DNA from 3 places in the Gordonia sp. UCD-TK1 genome. Region 2 is predicted to be linked to each of the others. Evidence: predicted binding sites of a transcription regulator. Region 2 holds the regulator's gene; each other region holds the start of a gene.
The links. The regulator LexA, encoded in region 2, represses DNA repair genes until DNA is damaged. The targets are predictions, from matches to a motif close to CGAACANNTGTTCG.

Region 1: ruvC (crossover junction endodeoxyribonuclease RuvC) is a predicted target of LexA. The motif match lies at 3,760-3,773, and genes of this name have one in related genera.
Region 3: A9310_RS24290 (HNH endonuclease signature motif containing protein) is a predicted target of LexA. The motif match lies at 1,256-1,269, and genes of this name have one in related genera.

The regions. Positions count from the first base shown of each region.
Region 1 is NZ_LZMP01000046.1:25,228-31,176, reverse strand. Features, by position in the region: gene secD (protein translocase subunit SecD) at 1-681, opposite strand, end outside; gene yajC (preprotein translocase subunit YajC) at 930-1,313, opposite strand; gene ruvB (Holliday junction branch migration DNA helicase RuvB) at 1,484-2,572, opposite strand; gene ruvA (Holliday junction branch migration protein RuvA) at 2,573-3,166, opposite strand; gene ruvC (crossover junction endodeoxyribonuclease RuvC) at 3,163-3,732, opposite strand; gene A9310_RS20065 (YebC/PmpR family DNA-binding transcriptional regulator) at 3,834-4,589, opposite strand; gene pdxT (pyridoxal 5'-phosphate synthase glutaminase subunit PdxT) at 4,732-5,352, opposite strand; gene A9310_RS20055 (acyl-CoA thioesterase II) at 5,349-5,949, opposite strand, start outside.
Region 2 is NZ_LZMP01000001.1:40,617-46,565, forward strand. Features, by position in the region: gene hrpA (ATP-dependent RNA helicase HrpA) at 1-2,722, shown strand, start outside; gene nrdR (transcriptional regulator NrdR) at 2,696-3,196, opposite strand; gene A9310_RS00190 (LysM peptidoglycan-binding domain-containing protein) at 3,296-3,835, opposite strand; gene lexA (transcriptional repressor LexA) at 4,060-4,764, shown strand; gene A9310_RS00200 (phosphoenolpyruvate--protein phosphotransferase) at 4,742-5,949, opposite strand, start outside.
Region 3 is NZ_LZMP01000090.1:15,025-20,973, reverse strand. Features, by position in the region: gene A9310_RS26685 (hypothetical protein) at 128-364, opposite strand; gene A9310_RS24295 (DUF433 domain-containing protein) at 399-1,067, opposite strand; gene A9310_RS24290 (HNH endonuclease signature motif containing protein) at 1,479-2,993, shown strand; gene A9310_RS24285 (sigma-70 family RNA polymerase sigma factor) at 3,024-3,872, opposite strand; gene A9310_RS24280 (DoxX family protein) at 4,029-4,391, shown strand; gene A9310_RS24275 (nuclear transport factor 2 family protein) at 4,414-4,971, opposite strand; gene A9310_RS24270 (flavin reductase family protein) at 4,968-5,949, opposite strand, start outside.

The sequences.
Region 1 (5,949 bases), on a different contig from region 2:
CACCACCCATTCGCCGGTCTGCGGATCGGTACCGGCGTTCGCGTTCTTGATGTCGCGACCGTCGATGATCTCCGGGCCGAGGAGGTAGACCTCCGAGCCGTCCGTCGAGCAGGCCACGAGGTACTGATCGGGGCGGTCGTTGCCCAGCAGCGGGTCGTTGGCCGTCGGCGAGCAGTCCATCTTCGCCATCTGCTGCTGGAGTGCCTCGAGCTGCTGCGGGGTCGCGTTCCCCGGCGCCTGACGGAGCTTGCGCTGCTCGTCGATGGCGGCTGCCGCGGCCTCGGTGGGCAGGGCGTCGGCCTGATCGTCGGCACTCTCGGGCTTCGGCGGTTGCGGAGTCGCCATGGCCGGCTGCCCGACGACCGGTCGGACGTACAGGCGCGCCGTCTGGCCGAGTGACTTGGCCTGCGCGCCGTCCTGGCCGGGGACCGTGATGATCAGGTTGTCACCGCTGACGACGACCTCGGAACCGGAGACGCCGAGCCCGTTCACGCGCTGCTCGATGATCTGCTTGGCCTGATCGAGCTGCTCTCGGGTCGCCGCCTGACCGTCCTCGGTCCGCGCGGTCAGCGTGACGCGCGTACCGCCCTGGAGGTCGATACCGAGCTTCGGTTCGATGGTCTGGGGTCCGGTGAAGAAGATCAGTCCGTAGACGACCGCGAGCAGGCCGATGAAGGCCACGAGCGGACGCCACGGCGGGATCTCTCGAGCCGGTCGCGACCGCTTCCCTGCAGTCCGGCCCTTCCCCGAAGTCCGAGAGGGAGTTGTCACAGCTGTTCAGGTCTCCTTGAGAGCGTCAACCGGCCGACGAGCAGCCCGACCGGCATGACCCATCGTCCACTCCTGGCCGGGACACGCCGGAAACGCGTCGGAGGCGGTGCAGACGGATGGGCGCGCCGCGTCGTGGATCGACGCGGCGCGGATGCGGCTTACTTGTCGTTGTCGCGCGCGTCGTCGGTGGCGGGCTTGTCCAGGCTGACCGAGTCGGCGTCGTCGTAGTCGTCGGACTCGATCTCCGGGGCGACGTGGCCGGCGTAGGTGGCCGCGGCCTCATCCGTCGGGACGACGCGCATGACGGCCAGCCGGTTCCAGCGGGTGACCACGCCGGTGGCGATCTCGACATCGACGACGTCGGGCGAGCTCGCGTCGATCACGGTGCCGAAGAGACCCGAGGTCAGCTGGACGCGGGTACCGGTGGACACCGAGTTCTGCATCTCCTGCATCTCGGCCACACGCTTCTTCTGCTTCCGCATCGACAAGAACATGAAGCCGGCCAGCAGGGCGAGCAGAAGCGGGAAGAGCAGAGCGTCCATGAGTGCGAGTCAGTCCTTTGGGTATCAGTGGGTACGGCGTGAGCGAGCGGCCTGTCCGGACAAATCCGGGCAGCATCAGCTCAGCTGTGCTCCACACAGTGTGCCACGTCTTGCGCGGAGCTCATCCCCGCAGGTGGTGCCGGTGTCCTCGACGGTCGTCGAAGATCCGGCTAGAGGTCGTCGAACAGCGTGTCGGCCGCCACGTCACGGGGACGCACCCCGAAGGTGGCGTTCATCGCACCGGCGGGCGGGGTGAGTCCGAGATGATGCCAGGCGGCGGCAGTGGCCACCCGCCCGCGCGGCGTCCGCGCGATCATGCCCGCGCGCACCAAGAACGGCTCGCAGACCTCCTCCACGGTCGCCGGTTCCTCGCCGACGGCCACGGCCAGCGTGGACACCCCGACCGGCCCCCCGCCGAAGGCGCGGATCAGGGCGTCGAGGACGGCTCGGTCCAGACGGTCGAAGCCGAGTTCGTCGACGTCGTAGACCGCGAGCGCCGCGCGGGCGACGTCCACGGTGATCGACCCGTCTCCCCTTACCTCGGCGTAGTCGCGGACCCGGCGGAGCAGCCGGTTCGCGATGCGGGGCGTGCCCCGCGACCGGCGCGCGATCTCGCCCGAGGCGTCGCCGCGGAGTTCCATGCCCAGAATCCCGGCCGAGCGGTGCAGCACCCGGACGAGTTCGTCGGGCTCGTAGAACTCCATGTGCGCGGTGAACCCGAACCGGTCGCGCAGCGGGCCGGTCAGCGACCCCGACCGTGTTGTCGCCCCGACCAGCGTGAACGGCGCGACGTCGAGCGGAATCGAAGTCGCTCCCGGGCCCTTGCCGACCACGACGTCGACGCGGAAGTCCTCCATCGCGAGGTACAGCATCTCCTCGGCCGGGCGCGCGATGCGATGGATCTCGTCGATGAACAGCACGTCGCCCTCGACGAGGTTCGACAGCATGGCCGCGAGGTCGCCGGCGCGCTCGAGTGCCGGACCAGAGGTCACCCGGATGGCGGCGCCCATCTCCGAGGCGATGATCATGGCCAGCGACGTCTTGCCGAGCCCGGGCGGTCCCGACAGCAGGATGTGGTCGGGGGTGCCACCGCGGCCCTTGGCCCCGTGCAGGACCAGTTCGAGCTGTTCGCAGACCCGCGGCTGGCCGATGAAATCAGCGAGTGACCGGGGACGGAGACCGGCGTCGAGGTCGCCGTCGGAGCGCACCGGCATCGCGCTCACGTCCCGGTCGTCGACGTCGTCCGGATCGCCGCCCATCTACGACGCCTTGCCGAGCAGTGACAGCGAGTGACGCAGCGCGGTGGACGCATCGGCGTCGGGATTCTCGGCCAGTACCGCCGTGACCGCCTTCTCCGCCGGACCGGCGGTGAACCCGAGCCCGACGAGCGCCTCGGCGACCTGCTCGCGAATACCGCCGACGACGGTCACACCGGTCGACGCCTCGCCCGTGGGCCGGTCCACCTTGTCCCGCAGTTCGACGCACAGCCGTTCGGCCACGCGTTTGCCGATGCCGGGTACCGAGGTCAGTGACTTGGTGTCCGATTCGGCGAGCGCGCGTCGCAACGCATCCGGCTCGAGGACTGCGAGGGTCGCCATCGCGAGTCGCGGGCCGACGCCGGTGACCGTCTGCAGCAGCGCGAACAGCGCACGGGCGTCGGGTTCGGTGAAGCCGTAGAGCGTCATGGAGTCCTCGCGGACGATCATCGAGGTCAGCAGCGTCGCCTCGTCGCCGCGGCGCAGCCGGGACAGCGTCGCGGGCGTCGCCAGCACGCGGTATCCCACTCCCCCGCAGTCGATCACGGCGTGGTCGAGCGCGATCTCGAGCACCGGTCCGCGGACTGACGCGATCATGCGCGACTCCCTTCTCGTGCCTGGGCCACCCGCGCGCGGTGCCGCGCCGCGGCCGCGTCGGCCTGCTTCTGTGCGGCTGCCATCCGCTCCATCATGGGTCCGCGCCAGCAGTGACAGATCGCCAGCGCGAGCGCATCTGCGGCGTCGGCGGGACGCGGCTTTGTCTGCATGCCGAGAATCCGGGTGACCATCGCGGTGACCTGGGATTTGTCGGCTCGTCCGCTGCCGGTCACCGCCGCCTTCACCTCCGACGGGGTGTGGAAGCGCACCGGGACGTCGCGCTGGGACGCCGCGAGCGCGATGACGCCGCCGGCCTGCGCGGTCCCCATCGCCGTGGACACCTGGTTCTGCGCGAAGACCCGTTCGATGGCCACCACGTCGGGCTGGTGCACATCGAGCCAGTGACACGCCGAGGTGTAGATCGCGAGCAGTCGCTCGGCGAGTTCCATGTCGCTCGGGGTGCGCACGACGTCCACGTCGAGGGCGGTCACCGTCCGCCCCCGACCCGACTCGACCAGCGCGATACCGCACCGGGTCAGACCCGGATCGACGCCCATGACGCGCACTCGTACCCTCCCAGGCATGGTGATCTGCGAACAGTTGTTCGAGATCTTATCGGGGAGGACGGACAAGTCCGGTGATCAACACACCGGAGAGGAGGCGGCTGTCAGTCGTTCTCGAGTTCGGCGAGGACCTCGTCGCTGATGTCGACGTTGCTGTAGACGTTCTGGACGTCGTCGGAGTCCTCGAGGGCGTCGATCAGCTTGAACACCTTGCGTGCGCCGTCGGCGTCCACCGCGACCTCGACCGACGCGCGGAAGCTGGCCTCGGCGGAGTCGTAGTCGATCCCGGCCTCCTGCAGCGCGCTGCGGACGGCGATGAGATCGCTTGGCTCGCTGACGATCTCGAAGGACTCGCCGAGATCGGTGACCTCTTCGGCGCCCGCGTCGAGCACGGCCATCAGGACGTCGTCCTCGGTCTGGCCGTTCTTCTCCAGCGTCACCACGCCCTTGCGGGTGAACAGGTAGGAGACCGAACCCGGGTCGGCCATGTTGCCGCCGTTGCGCGTCATCGCGGTCCGGACCTCGCCGGCCGCACGGTTGCGGTTGTCGGTGAGGCATTCGATGAGCACGGCGACGCCGTTGGGCCCGTAGCCCTCGTACATGATGGTCTGCCAGTCCGCGCCGCCGGCCTCTTCACCACCGCCGCGCTTGCGTGCGCGCTCGATGTTGTCGTTGGGAACCGAGGACTTCTTCGCCTTCTGGATCGCGTCGAACAGCGTGGGGTTACCCGCCGGGTCACCGCCGCCGGTCCGCGCCGCCACCTCGATGTTCTTGATGAGCTTGGCGAACATCTTGCCGCGCTTGGCGTCGATGGCCGCCTTCTTGTGCTTGGTGGTGGCCCATTTGGAGTGGCCGCTCATGTCCGTCGATTCCTTTCCCGGCGCCGGCACGTGCGGCGGGCCGTGGCCCGCATCCGGCGCACTCCTACGTCTACTCGGTCGCCCTGTTGGTTGTCTCCGGCGCGGTGCCGGGCTCGTGGTCTACCGCTGGTTCGGCACGATCTTACCGACGCACCATCTCCACGAAGTATTCATGTACGCGCCGGTCGCCGGTCACCTCCGGGTGGAACGACGTCGCGAGCACGTTCCCCTGGCGGACCGCGACGATCCGCCCGGCCGCCGGGCCGTCGGGAACACGCGCCAGGACCTCGACCTCCGGGGCGACGGACTCGACCCACGGCGCCCGGATGAACACCGCACGCATCGGCGCGGCACCCTCGGTGTCGGTGATCCCGGTGAACTCCAGGTCGGTTTCGAAACTCTCCACCTGTCGCCCGAATGCATTGCGCCGCACCGTGACATCGAGGGCGTCCAGATGCCGTGCGTCGGGCCGGGTGTCGAGGATCGTGGAGGCCAGCATGATCATGCCCGCGCACGACCCGTACGCCGGGAGGCCGTCGGACAGCTTGTCGACCAGCGGGTCGAACAGGTCGAAGATGCCGAGCAGTTTGGTCATCGTCGTCGATTCACCGCCGGGGATGACGATTCCGTCGATCTCGTCGAGTTCGGCCGGGCGTCGCACCGCCACGGCGTCGGCGCCGGCCGCCTCGAGCGCGAAGACGTGCTCGCGCACATCGCCCTGCAGTGCCAGAACCCCGATCCGCGGCCGGTTGCCTTCGCTCACCGATCGGTCCGGGCGTGCTGGTCGTCGGGCATCACACGACCGGTGCGCGCCAGCCCCTCCTGGGTGACCGCCGCCACCAGGCGGCCCTGTCGATCGAAGATCCGTCCCTGGGTCAGCGCGCGACCACCGCCCGCCGACGGCGACGTCTGGTCGTAGAGGAGCCAGTCGTCGGCCCGGAAGGGGCGCATGAACCACATCGCGTGGTCGAGGGAGGCGACCTGCGGGTTGGACTCCGGATGGGGCACGCGCGAGGAGCCGAGCAAGGTCATGTCGCTCATGTAGGCGAGGGTGCCGACATGGAAGACGGTGTCGTCGGGCAGCCGATGGCGGTAGCGGAACCAGACTCGTTGTTGCGCAGCGAAATACGACGAGGTGACCATCATCTCCGGGGGCACGATGCGCAGATCGAAGTTGCGCCACTCCTTGAACACCGCGCGCTCTTCCTCGGCCAGCTCGTCGAGGCGGTCGGTGAGCTCGTCCGGTTGCGGCGCCGGCGGCATCCGGTCCTGGTGCTCGTAGCCCTGGTCGGTCCGTACATGGAACGACGCAGACATGGTGAAGATCGCCTCGCCGTTCTGGATGCCGGTCACCCGCCGG
Region 2 (5,949 bases):
TGCCCGGCAGCGGGCCGGTCGATGCGGTCGTGTCGCCCCGGGCGTCTGCATCCGTCTCTACAGCGAGAACGACTTCGACTCCCGGCCGGCCTTCACCGACCCGGAGATCCTGCGCACCAACCTCGCGGCGGTCATCCTCCAGATGACCTCGCTGAAACTGGGTGAGATCGCCGAGTTCCCGTTCGTCCAGCCGCCCGACGACCGCGCGATCCGCGACGGTATGGGTGTTCTCACCGAACTCGGCGCCATCACCGTCCCGCGCGAGGGCGGGCCCCCGCGACTGACCCCGATCGGCCGGTCGATGTCGCGGATCCCGGTCGATCCCCGGGTCGCCCGGATGCTCATCGCCGGACACGAACTGGGTTGTCTCGACCACCTTCTCGTGATCGCCGCCGCGATGTCGCTCCCCGATCCACGGGAACGGCCGGCCGAGCACCGGGAGGCCGCCGACGCCCAGCACCGGCGCTTCGTCGTCCCGCAGTCGGACTTCCTGTCCTACGTGGAGCTGTGGCGGTACCTCGGCGAACAGCGCAAGGAGTTGTCCGGCAGCCGCTTTCGGCGCATGTGTGAGCGCGAGTACCTCCACTTCCTGCGCATCCGGGAGTGGCAGGACCTCCACCGGCAGCTGACCGAGATCGTCAAGAACCTCGACTGGTCGGTCGCGCCCACCGAACTCGACGCCGACGCCGTCCACCGATCCATCCTGTCCGGGTTGCTCAGCAACATCGCCGCCCGCAACACCGAGGGCCGCGAGTTCACCGGTGCGCGCAACACCACGCTGATGATCTTCCCCGCTTCTCCGCTCGCCAAGAAGCCGCCCGCCTTCATCATGGCGGCCGAGGTCCTCGAGACGTCGCGCCTGTTCGCCCACACCGTCGCCGGGATCGATCCGCTGTGGGCCGAGAAACTCGCCGGGGATCTCGTGAAGCGCACCCACAGCGAGCCGCATTGGTCGGCGAAACGCGGAGCGGCGATGGCCTACGAACGCGTGACCCTCTACGGGGTCCCGCTCGTCGCCCGCCGGCGCGTCGACTACGGCCCCATCGACCCGGTGGTCTCCCGGGAGCTGTTCATCCGGCACGCTCTCGTCGAGGGCGATTGGCGGACGCAGCACGCCTTCTTCGACCGCAATCGCACGCTTCTCGAGGCCGCCTCGGACGTCGAGAACCGCACGCGCACCCGGGGTCTCGTGATCACCGAGGACCAGCTCTTCGAGTTCTACGACCAGCGGCTACCGTCCGACGTCACCTCGGCCCGGCACTTCGACACCTGGTGGAAGAAGGCCCGCCGGGCCGAACCGGATCTGCTGGATCTGCGCCCCGAGGACGTCACGGGAGGCACCGACGTCGCCCCCACGGACTATCCCGGCGCCTGGCAGCAGGGCGACACCCGACTCGAACTGCGCTACCGGTTCGAACCGGGCGCACCCGACGACGGCGTCACCGTCGTGATCCCGCAGGCACTGCTCCCCCATGTCCGACCGGCCGGCTTCGACTGGTCGGTCCCGGGCATGCGCGCCGAACTGGCCACCGCACTGGTCAAGTCGCTGCCGAAACAGCTCCGCAAGAGCATGTCGCCCGCGCAGCGATTCGCCGAACTCGCGCTCGGCCGGCTCACCCCGCGCAAGGAGCCGCTCACCACCGGGCTGGCCCGCGAGCTCTCGGCGATCACCGGGATGCGGGTGACCGCGGGCGATTTCGACACCGACCGGGTACCGCCGCACCTGCGCATGCATTTCGCGGTGGCCGACGACTCCGGACGGATCGTCGCCCGCGCCGACTCGTTGCCCGAACTCCAGCAGACCGGAACGCCCGCGGCGCCGAAGACGGTGTCGCGCAACCTGTATAAGACCTGGACCGCCGATGGGATCGGCTCGCTCGCCGAGCAGACGACGGTCGATGTCGCGGGGCAGCGGCTGACCCGGTACCCGACGATCGACGTGGTCTCCGACGCGAAGGGCCACGCGCGCGGCGTTGTCGTCGTCGATGCGGCTAGCCCGGAGACACGGGACCGCCTCCTGCGACGCGGGATCGTCGCCCTCCTCGACCTCGCGATACCTCCGCTGCACAAGCGGATCGCCGGCTCGCTGAGTCCGGTCGAACGACTCGCCCTGAGCCAGAGCCCGTACTCGACCACCGAGGCACTGCTCGCCGACTGCACCCGACGGGCCATTCGGGACACGGTCGCCGACATCGACGACGCAGAGCTCGCCGCGGTTCGCTCACCACAATCCTTCTCGGCGCTGCTCGAACGGATCCGGCCACGGGTCGCCGCGGCCGCACCGGACTACTTCTCGCTGGCCGTCGCAGCCCTCGAACGGATGTCCCCGCTGCGGGCGGCGATCGACCGGCACGCCGGTTCGCTGGCTGCCGACGACGTCGCCGAACAGGTCGCCCACCTCGTGTTCGACGGATTCGTGGCGGCTACCGCGCGACGCCACCTGGAGAATCTGCCGCGCTATCTCGACGGCGCGCAAGCACGTCTGGAGGCACTACCCGCGTCCGCAGCACGCGACCAGGCCGGGGTGGCCGCCGTCGATCGCGTCGTCGAACGGTGGGCCCAACGCCTCGAACAGGTACCCGAGCACCGGCGGGCGGTGGTCGACGACGAAGCGCAGTGGCTCGTCGAGGAGTTGCGCGTGGGGCTGTTCGCCCAGCGTCTCGGCACCGCGTTCCCGGTGTCGGAGAAACGGGTCCTACGAGCTCTGGACCGACTCGGCTGACACGGGTTCGGCGAGCGCGCTCCCGGATCCCGATGCCGCCTTCAGGTCGTCGATCTCGCGCTGGAAGTCCTCCACCGAGTCGAACGACCGGTACACCGAGGCGAAGCGCAGATACGCCACCTCGTCGAGATCGCGGAGCGGGCCCAGGATGGCGAGTCCGACCTCGTTGCTGGGGATCTCGGCCGATCCACTGGCGCGCACCGTGTCCTCGACCTGCTGGGCGAGCTGCGCGAGCGCGTCCTCGGCGACGTGGCGGCCCTGACAGGCTCGCCGCACGCCACGCATGACCTTCTCCCGGCTGAACGGCTCGGTCACGCCGTTGCGTTTGACCACCGCGAGCACGGCGCTCTCCACGGTCGAGAACCGGCGACCGCACTCCACACAGGAGCGACGGCGGCGGATGGCCTGCCCTTCATCTGCGACACGCGAGTCGATGACCTTGGTGTCGTCGTTCTTGCAGAAGGGGCAGCGCATCGTGTCCTCACGCAGGTCGCGGGACGCTGGAACGCACCCGAAGCGTGCGCCCCGCCGCTTGTCGGCCGGCCCCTGTGACATCGAGGATACCGCCCGGCCTCAGCGGTACCGGGGGGTGAGCAGGGGCTGGCCCACCTGCAGCGCGCTCGACCCCAGATCGTTCATCGCGACGATCTCGTCGATCACGACCTCGCGCGGCATCTCGGGTGCCACCCGGCCGGCGATCGAGCTGAGCGAGTCCCCCGAGCGCACATGGACGACCTCGGAACTCACGGCGGACGGTGTCAGCGAGTCCGAGTAATTCTGGCCGACGACACCGAACACCCACACGACGAACGCCAGCCCGACACCGGCGAGGAGCGCGACCGCGGTGCGGCGGCGGCGACGGAACACCGCCGCGTCGGGCCCGACCGGGCCACGTCCCCGGACCCCGACCGGAGAGCCACAGTGGGTACCGCCCACCCGCGGGGTCACCGGCGATGCCCCCCGCGGCCGGGTGCCGGCCGGCCGGTTGTCGACCGGTCGGCCGCCGTCGGACAGCGGGGCGCGGGTCCGGACGCGATCGGCGCGGTCGGTGCGCGGCCGGACGGCGTCGGGACGGTCGGTGCGGACGGGAGCGACGAGAGTGGCGGTGCGCATGGTGCCCTCCGGTGTTCGGGTGTCTGGGATCGTGCGGGTGTGGTGGTCGGTGTTCGAACATCGATCAGATGTTCGATGCACTGATGTTCGAATTTGTAGCACGACGTCCCGACAAAGTCTCGCGACACATCGAACAAATGTTTGAGGTGCCGGTCGCACTCCGCTAGGCTCGGACCCGGCGCAAGCCATCTACCAGCACGTTCCGAAGACGAGAGGAACCGAACATGAGTGACACCGGCGATAGGCGCGGCCGAGCGCGGGGCGCCGACGACGAGGCCCCGTTCGACGCCGCCGCCGCCGAGGCCTCACTCACCCCGCGACAGGCCGGGGTCCTGGAGGTGATCCGCCGCTCGGTGCGCGAGCGCGGTTATCCGCCGAGCATCCGGGAGATCGGCGACGAGGTCGGCCTGGCCTCGACGTCATCGGTGGCCCATCAGTTGCGGACGCTGGAACGCAAGGGGCTGCTCAAGCGCGACGCGAACCGTCCCCGTGCGGTCAACATCGCCCCGAGTGACACCCCGTCGCCGGACACCCCGACGGCCGGCCAGCTTCCCGAGCCGACCTTCGTGCCGGTTCTCGGCCGTATCGCGGCCGGCGGTCCGATCCTGGCCGAGGAGGCCGTCGAGGACGTCTTCCCACTGCCCCGTGAGCTCGTCGGCGAGGGATCGCTCTTCCTGTTGCGCGTCGTCGGCGAGTCGATGATCGACGCCGCGATCTGCGACGGCGACTGGGTCGTGGTCCGGCAGCAGAACGTCGCCGACAACGGCGACATCGTCGCGGCCATGATCGACGGCGAGGCCACCGTGAAGACCTTCAAGCGTCAGGGCCCGAACGTCTGGCTCATGCCGCACAACGAACTGTTCGATCCGATCCCGGGCAACGATGCCGTCATCCTCGGCAAGGTCGTCACCGTGATGCGGCGAGTCTGACCTCTCCACCGACCGAACCGTCGAGCACCGCCGCGGCCGCCTCGCGCGCCGCGGCGGGATCCGAGGTGGACAGGGCAGCCTCGGCGGCGGCCCGGCAGTCCGGTGCGGACACCTCGCCGAGCCGGGCCCCCACGGCCGCCGCAGCAGCCGGCGCGCTGGACAGCGAGGTGACCCCGAGACCGACGAGCACGCAGGCGAGGTTCGGATCGGCGGCGGCCTCGCCGCACACCCCGACCGGCTTTCCCTGACGTGCACCCGCTGCCGCGACACCCGCGATGAGGCTCAACACGGCCGGTTGCCACGGGTCGGTCAGTCCGGCGAGATCGGCCGACATCCGGTCGGCCGCCATCGTGTACTGGGTCAGATCGTTGGTGCCGATGGACACGAAGTCCACCTCGGCGAGGACGGCTTCGGCCAGGATCGCCGCCGCGGGCACCTCGATCATCACCCCGGCGACCAGACCACGGCCGCGGACCTCGGCGGCGAAGGTGCGCGCCTCCGCCGGCGAGGCGATCATCGGCGCCATGACCCACGGCGCGACGGCCGACCCCGACGCGGCCTGCGCGATCGCGTCGAGCTGATGCGCGCGGATCTCGGGGTGCGCCAGCGCGATCCGATCGCCCCGCACGCCGAGCGCTGGGTTCGATTCGTCGGGATGGGTCACGAACCGGAGCGGTTTGTCGGACCCGGCGTCGAGGGTGCGGATGACCACCTTCTGCCCGTCGAACGCATCGAGCACCTCCCGGTAGATCGCGGCCTGCTCGTCCACCGACGGTTCGTCGGCACGCTCGAGGAACGCGAGTTCGGTGCGGAAGAGCCCGACGCCCTCGACGGGGTACCCGGCCGCGGCGCGTGCCGACGATCCGTCGGCGACGTTGGCGAGCACCGCCACGGCGACCCCGTCGGCGGTCTGCCCCGGACCGGTCCAGCCGGCGACGAGTGCGGCATGCCGCCGATCCTCGTCGACGCGAGCCCGGGCCGCCTCCGCATCGGGCTCCACCTCGATCCGCCCGGTGCTGCCGTCGACGAGAACGGTTGTGCCGGGCTCGATCTCGTCCAGGTCGGCCACCGCCACCACGCACGGGATCCCCAGCTGGCGCGCGATGATCGCGGTGTGGCTGGTCGGTCCGCCGAGGCGGGTGACGAGGGCGATGGTGCTCGTGGGGTCGAGGCCCGCGGTGTCGG
Region 3 (5,949 bases), on a different contig from region 2:
GCACAACTCGCTACATCAGCTGCTCGAGACGCGGGCGCGGGCCTCCGAAGACGCGCCACACGGACGGGGTGCCGCTCATGCAGTGCGTACACATGTCGCGCAGGTTCGCGTGGAGGGCATCAATCAGCTACTGCCTGGTTGCCTGACCGTGAAACAGGAACAGGTGGATGCGAGCGCGCTTGTAGGCCTGCAATTCCGAAGGCGTGACGAGAATTGTGGTGTCCCGACCTATTGCCGCCCACCCGTTCCGGCCGACATCACGGAGCCAGCGTTCATCCGGCGTCCCCTCGGCTGCCGCGCGAGTTCCGTACACCGCAGCCGGAGTATGGACGATATAGCCGAGCTCTTCGATCGATCGCCGCAAGGTCCTGCCGGCGATGTTCTCGTTCAGATAGAACTCAGGCGGTGCGGCCCAGGAGGACGCGGGCGGCGGTTCGAACCTGGGATCTCGAGATGTCGAACTCCTCGGCAACGACCTCGCCGTCCTCTCCGGCTTTCAGCATTGCAGCGACGTCCGCTAGGCGAGGTCCTGATGCTCCGAACCGCGGCTGCCCGAACGCAACGTCTGGGTCGACGATGACCTTCTCCGGCTCCCATTCGCGTAGTTGTAGGCGGTTCGGATGCTCACCGTCCCAACTGACATATGAGATGTAGTCCTGGACGATCTCGCGGATGACATTCTGCCCGGATCGCGCTTCGATGAGCCCGGCACCGGCTCGGGTCTTGGCGAAGTCCCACAGGACATCAACACCGTCTGTGGCCAGGTTCGGCGCTGTCAGCACGTAGTCACGGCCGAAGTCCCGTTGCAGCTGCTCGAGCGCGGGACGGATCTTGCGAACGTGAACGCCTGCGCTGCGAAGGGCGTCGAGTACGTATGCCTCGGTCAGGGCGATGAAGGACACGTTCGCTTTTCGCTGTGGCGCGTCCACCACATGTAGAAGCGGTTCCCCACGGTCGTAGCCTTTCGCCCACCGGTGAAACGTCTGCTGGCTGATGGCCAGATAGCGAGCCGCGTCGCTCATAGTGAGAATGCCTGCATCAAAGCGAGGATCGCCGATGGTGGTCACGCTGCGTTCTACCTCCCGCCTGACCCTGGACTACGAGTTGTCGATTGTAGCCACACCATGATGGCACCGTGAGCAGCTCCGTGGAGTCTGCACACCAACGTTACGCATTGTGAGGACCCTCTGACCTGTCGGTGCGTCGTGATTTCATTCGACGAGAGTCTGAGAGAGTTAAAAATCAACACTTGACTCGAACTCCTGTTCGAGTACGATGTTGGTATGTCATCGGGGGCGGGGGCCGGATCCACCACATCGGTGGACCCATCACAGGAGTCGGTCGAGCCACGCTTTCGTCCCGACCATGAACTCTCCGCTTCTGAACTCATCGAGGTCTTGAATCACTGCGCCGGCCTGGCGGCGGCGTCCGCGCATCGAATGATGGTCGTTGCCAGCCTCATTCACGATGAACGCGAGATGGACTACGCCCAGCGGCGCGCCGAGACGCACAGCGGCGAACTCGACTCCATCGAAGCCTTCGAGCACCTGTCCGCGCGAGTGGCCGCGGGCGAGAACCCCTACGAGCAGTTCGGGCCCAACGGTCTCGAACAGGCCATCGCCGAAGTCGGTGCCACCCTCACCGTGACACCGGCCGAGGCGAAAAACCTCATCGAAGCCGGCGACGCACTGCGCTACCGACTCTCCTTCACCGGACACGCACTCGCGTGTGGTCGAATCGACCAGCGGCGCTTCCTCATCGCTCTCAAGCGCACCGATCTCATCACCGACGACGAAGAGATGCAGACCGTCGACGCCCATCTCGCCGAGGCGATCTTCGCCCGCGCACCGATGTCCACGGCCCGGTTCACCGCCATGGTCGATTCCATCGTCGCCAAGTGGGCACCCGACGCGATCCGCCGACGCAAGGAGCGAGTGAAATCCGACCGCAAGGTGACCGTCACCCCCGACCGCTTCACACCCGGGCAGTCCCGGATCTCCGGCACGCTGCCCCATGCTGATGCCGCCGAGTTCGACGCCCGCCTGACGGCGATGGCCACCGCGGTCCACGCCGGCGACCCTCGAAAGTTGGCCAACCGCCGGGTCGATGCTCTGAAAGCGCTCGCGCGGGGCGAAGCTTCTATCGCGTGCGAATGCGACGACTGCCGACCTGCCGCAATGGACATTGAAGCCGACACCACCGGGGACGTCGACGCAGCGACAGTGGACACCGCCGACCACACGACTGAGGCACCCGCGCGCCACTCCGGGAACGATGACACCGACACCCCGGACAGCGACACGGTTGTCGCCGACCCTCCGGGTCCGGACGCGTCGCCGTCGTCATCGCTGGCGCCGCGCGCGACCTTTCACATCGTGGTGAACCTGTCGACCCTGTTCGGTCTCGACAACGACCCCGCTTTCCTCGACCGCCACGGCATCATCGACGCCGACACCGCCCGAACACTCCTCGCCGAAGCCCGCCGCACCTACATCCATCCCGCACCCGACGCACCCGACGGTTCACCGGCTCCCGACGCGGACAGTTCGACAACGCGATACACCCCCTCGAAGAAGCTCCAGGCGCTGGTGCGCGCCGGCGAACTGTGCTGCACCTTCCCCGGCTGCAACGCCCCGGTCTGGCAGATCGATCTCGACCACACCGAACCCTTCGATCACACCGACCCGCGTCGCGGTGGCCCGACCGATGCGCGCAACCTCAAACCGCTGTGCCGGTTCCATCACCGCATCAAGACCTTCACCAGCTGGCAGGACCACCAAGACGAGTCCCGCACCGCCTGGTTCACCACCCCCACCGGGCACATGTTCGTCGGCAACGCCTTCAGCGGACGCGACCTGTTCAACAAGCTCTTCCCCAGACGGTCACCCGATCACCCCGCCCGCGACCGACTCACCAAGCAGCGCGACAACGACTTCCGACGCCACCAACGCGCCGAGAAGCGCTGGAACGACGCCAACCCGCCGCCCTTCTGAACACCGCAGAGGCCACATCGCCGGTCAGGACTACCTGGACACGGCGGGTGACGTCATGCGACGAATGTCGATCCGCACGACTCGCCCACCCTTCACGGCGATGTCGATGACGGCGAGCGGGTGACCGCCCGGTGCGATCACATGAACCATCCGACCTCCCAGCCACATCGGTGTACTCGCCCGGATGCGATCGACGAACAACCGGGTCTCCTCCGCGACCGCCCGGGCGCCCCGGACCACGGTCGGTGTGTCCGGCGGTACCAGTGACCGGTCGGCGACACGGATGCAATTCTCGGCCAACAGCGCGACCATCGCATCAAGACTGCCGCCGCGCGCCGCGGCCAGAAAGGCGTCGACGACCAGGGACGCATCACCCGACGGCAGTTCAGGGTCCAGCTCGGAGTTCAACCGCGAAGACGCGATCCGGCCGCGTGCCCGGCTCGCATGCTTCTTCGCACCGTCCACGCTGGTGCCGAGAACCGTTGCGACCTCGCCGAACGGCACCGCAAAGAGGTCATGCAGCACATAGGCCACGCGTTGCGACGGCGTCAACCGATCGAGGACCACCATCAGCGCGCGCGACACGTTCTCGCGCTGCAGGTAGAGCTCGTCGGCCGCGACAGCCTCCGCCGGGAGAGCGTCGGCGAACAGCGGATCTTCCCGACGTCTGCCGCGGGCGCGCAACTGATCGAGACACACCCGGGTGAGTGTTGTCGTCAACCATGCGGCAGGGTTGCGGATCTCGGTGCCGTCGACACGCACCGAGTTGAGCCACGTGCTCTGCACGGCGTCCTCGGCGTCGTGAATAGAGCCGAGCATCCGGAACGCCATGGCCGTCAGCTGCGGTCGTAGATCTTCGAATTCTGATGTCGGTACCACCGGATGTCACCTTCTCGTGGAGCGGGACGTCGGAACGGGTGAGAGCACCACACTCACATCCGACCATCCGACAACCCACCTCAGAGGAGGACACATGTCGACCGTACCGACCCGGCCACCGCGCGGCGGAACCCGACCGGCGAAGGGCCCCCGGCGATGACCACCGCCCTGTTCGTCGCCACGATCATCTGCATCGTGGCCAATGCCGGTATCGCCATCGCCGACTTCGCCCGAGCCGAGTTCGTGCTGGCAAATTCGGCCGAGGTCCACGTCCCACCTCGGTTCCTGCCCCACCTCGCGACACTCAAGGCCGCCGGAGCAGCAGGGCTTGTCCTCGGGTTGACGATCGAACCCTGGATCGGCGTCGCCGCCGGAACCGGGCTCACTCTGTTCTTCGTCGGCGCGGTCATCGCCCATGTGCGGGCCCGCGTCTGCTACAACATCGCGTTCCCGGGCGCCTTCCTGCTCCTCGGCGTGGCGGCTACGGTCTACATGATCCGACTGACCACAGGCGCGTGACCCGTCACCGGCGTCGAACGCCTCAGCCCATCAACACCGACCCCGACGGGTAGCTTTCGGCGAATCCGTCGGGAAGCGGCGCGATGAAGACGTTCTCGGTGCGGGTACGGGTGATCCGCCACCGGCCGTCGTCCTTGCGAAAGGCGTTGTTCAGCCGACTCGACCGCAACAGCGCTGTCCCGTCGCCGAAGAGCCACGGTTGCATGTGAATCCACTGTCCCTCGGCGTCATCGCCGTCGACGTGGATCTGCTCCGACGTCAGGTAGTGCGCGTTGAGCACCAGTGCCGGGTGTCGCTTCGCACTCCAGAAGCGCTGGAAGTGTTCGCGGATGGCCTGTTTGCCCTCCGCACGCCCGAACTGTCCGTCGTAGTACTCGCCGACGCCCTCCCACACCGCGTCGTCGGTGTAGAGGTCCAGGATGCGCTCGATGCGCTCGGCGTCGTCGGCGAGACCGGGTTCGGGACACGGGGTGTCACAGAGGAACATGTATCGAGCCTGGATTCGCCGGATCTCGGCTTCGGCCTCCAGGGTCTCGACCCGCGCGACGAGCGCCGAGATCCTGGCATCGTCGTCGCTCATCGGCCAAGCACCTCGACCACCGCACGCGCCTCCGAGATCCAGGCCTCGACCTCAGAGCCGTTCACGCCCAGCGGCAACTGCGACAACCGGAGCGTCATCGAGTATCCGCCGCGTGCCTCCCGGATCGGCAGGACGACGGAACCGACGTCATAGGTCTGATCGGGTCGCACCTCGCGAAGGCGATAGTCCACGGCCGACTTCCCGATGGACTCGCAGATCTCGCGCTCCTGCGAAGGCGTCAACCGGCCCCGCTCATAGGATTTCGTCGCCTCCCGCATCTCCTCGTACGCCGTCGACGAGGCATCGGGCAGGAAGGACACCAGGTAACCGTGCCGCCGCACGAAGTCGAGACGGTCGCGATGTACCTGTCGCACATCATCATCGGCATGCCGGAGCTTCGCCAGCCACCGCTCCCGGGTCTCGTCGTCCTGGTCGAACACGTACGTGTCCCCGATGGGCGGCACCATCGGGATGCGGTACGCGAGGCCTTCCTCACGGTCGACGCCCGGCGCGGTGGCCGACAACACGACGGCCATCTCGTCGCGGCTGACCGAGGTGAGGACCGACACCTCGCAGCCGACGGACGTCGCCAATGCCTCCACCTGCGGACGCGCCGCGTGTGCGGCATGGATCGTCGGCAGGATCTCGTGGTCCATTCGGGCCATCAGGGACGTCGACACGAAACTGCCGTAGCCACCCTGGAAGAAGATCAGCGGCGACACCGGGTTGGTCACGGCCAGATCCCGCACCTCACAGAGCGTTATCCAGTGATCACCCGCTTCGACGACGTTGCTGATGCGGGTGTCGATCCAGGCCACCGAATCCGCGAGAACCGGATCGCCCGACGGCGAGGGAAACCAGTCGATACCCGCGAGCTTGTCCTCCCAGCGCTGCGCGATGGTGAGGACGACGTCCTCCTGTTCACCGCCGAGGATGTTGATGCACAGCGACTCGCAGGCCCGCATCTTCTCGAAGGTG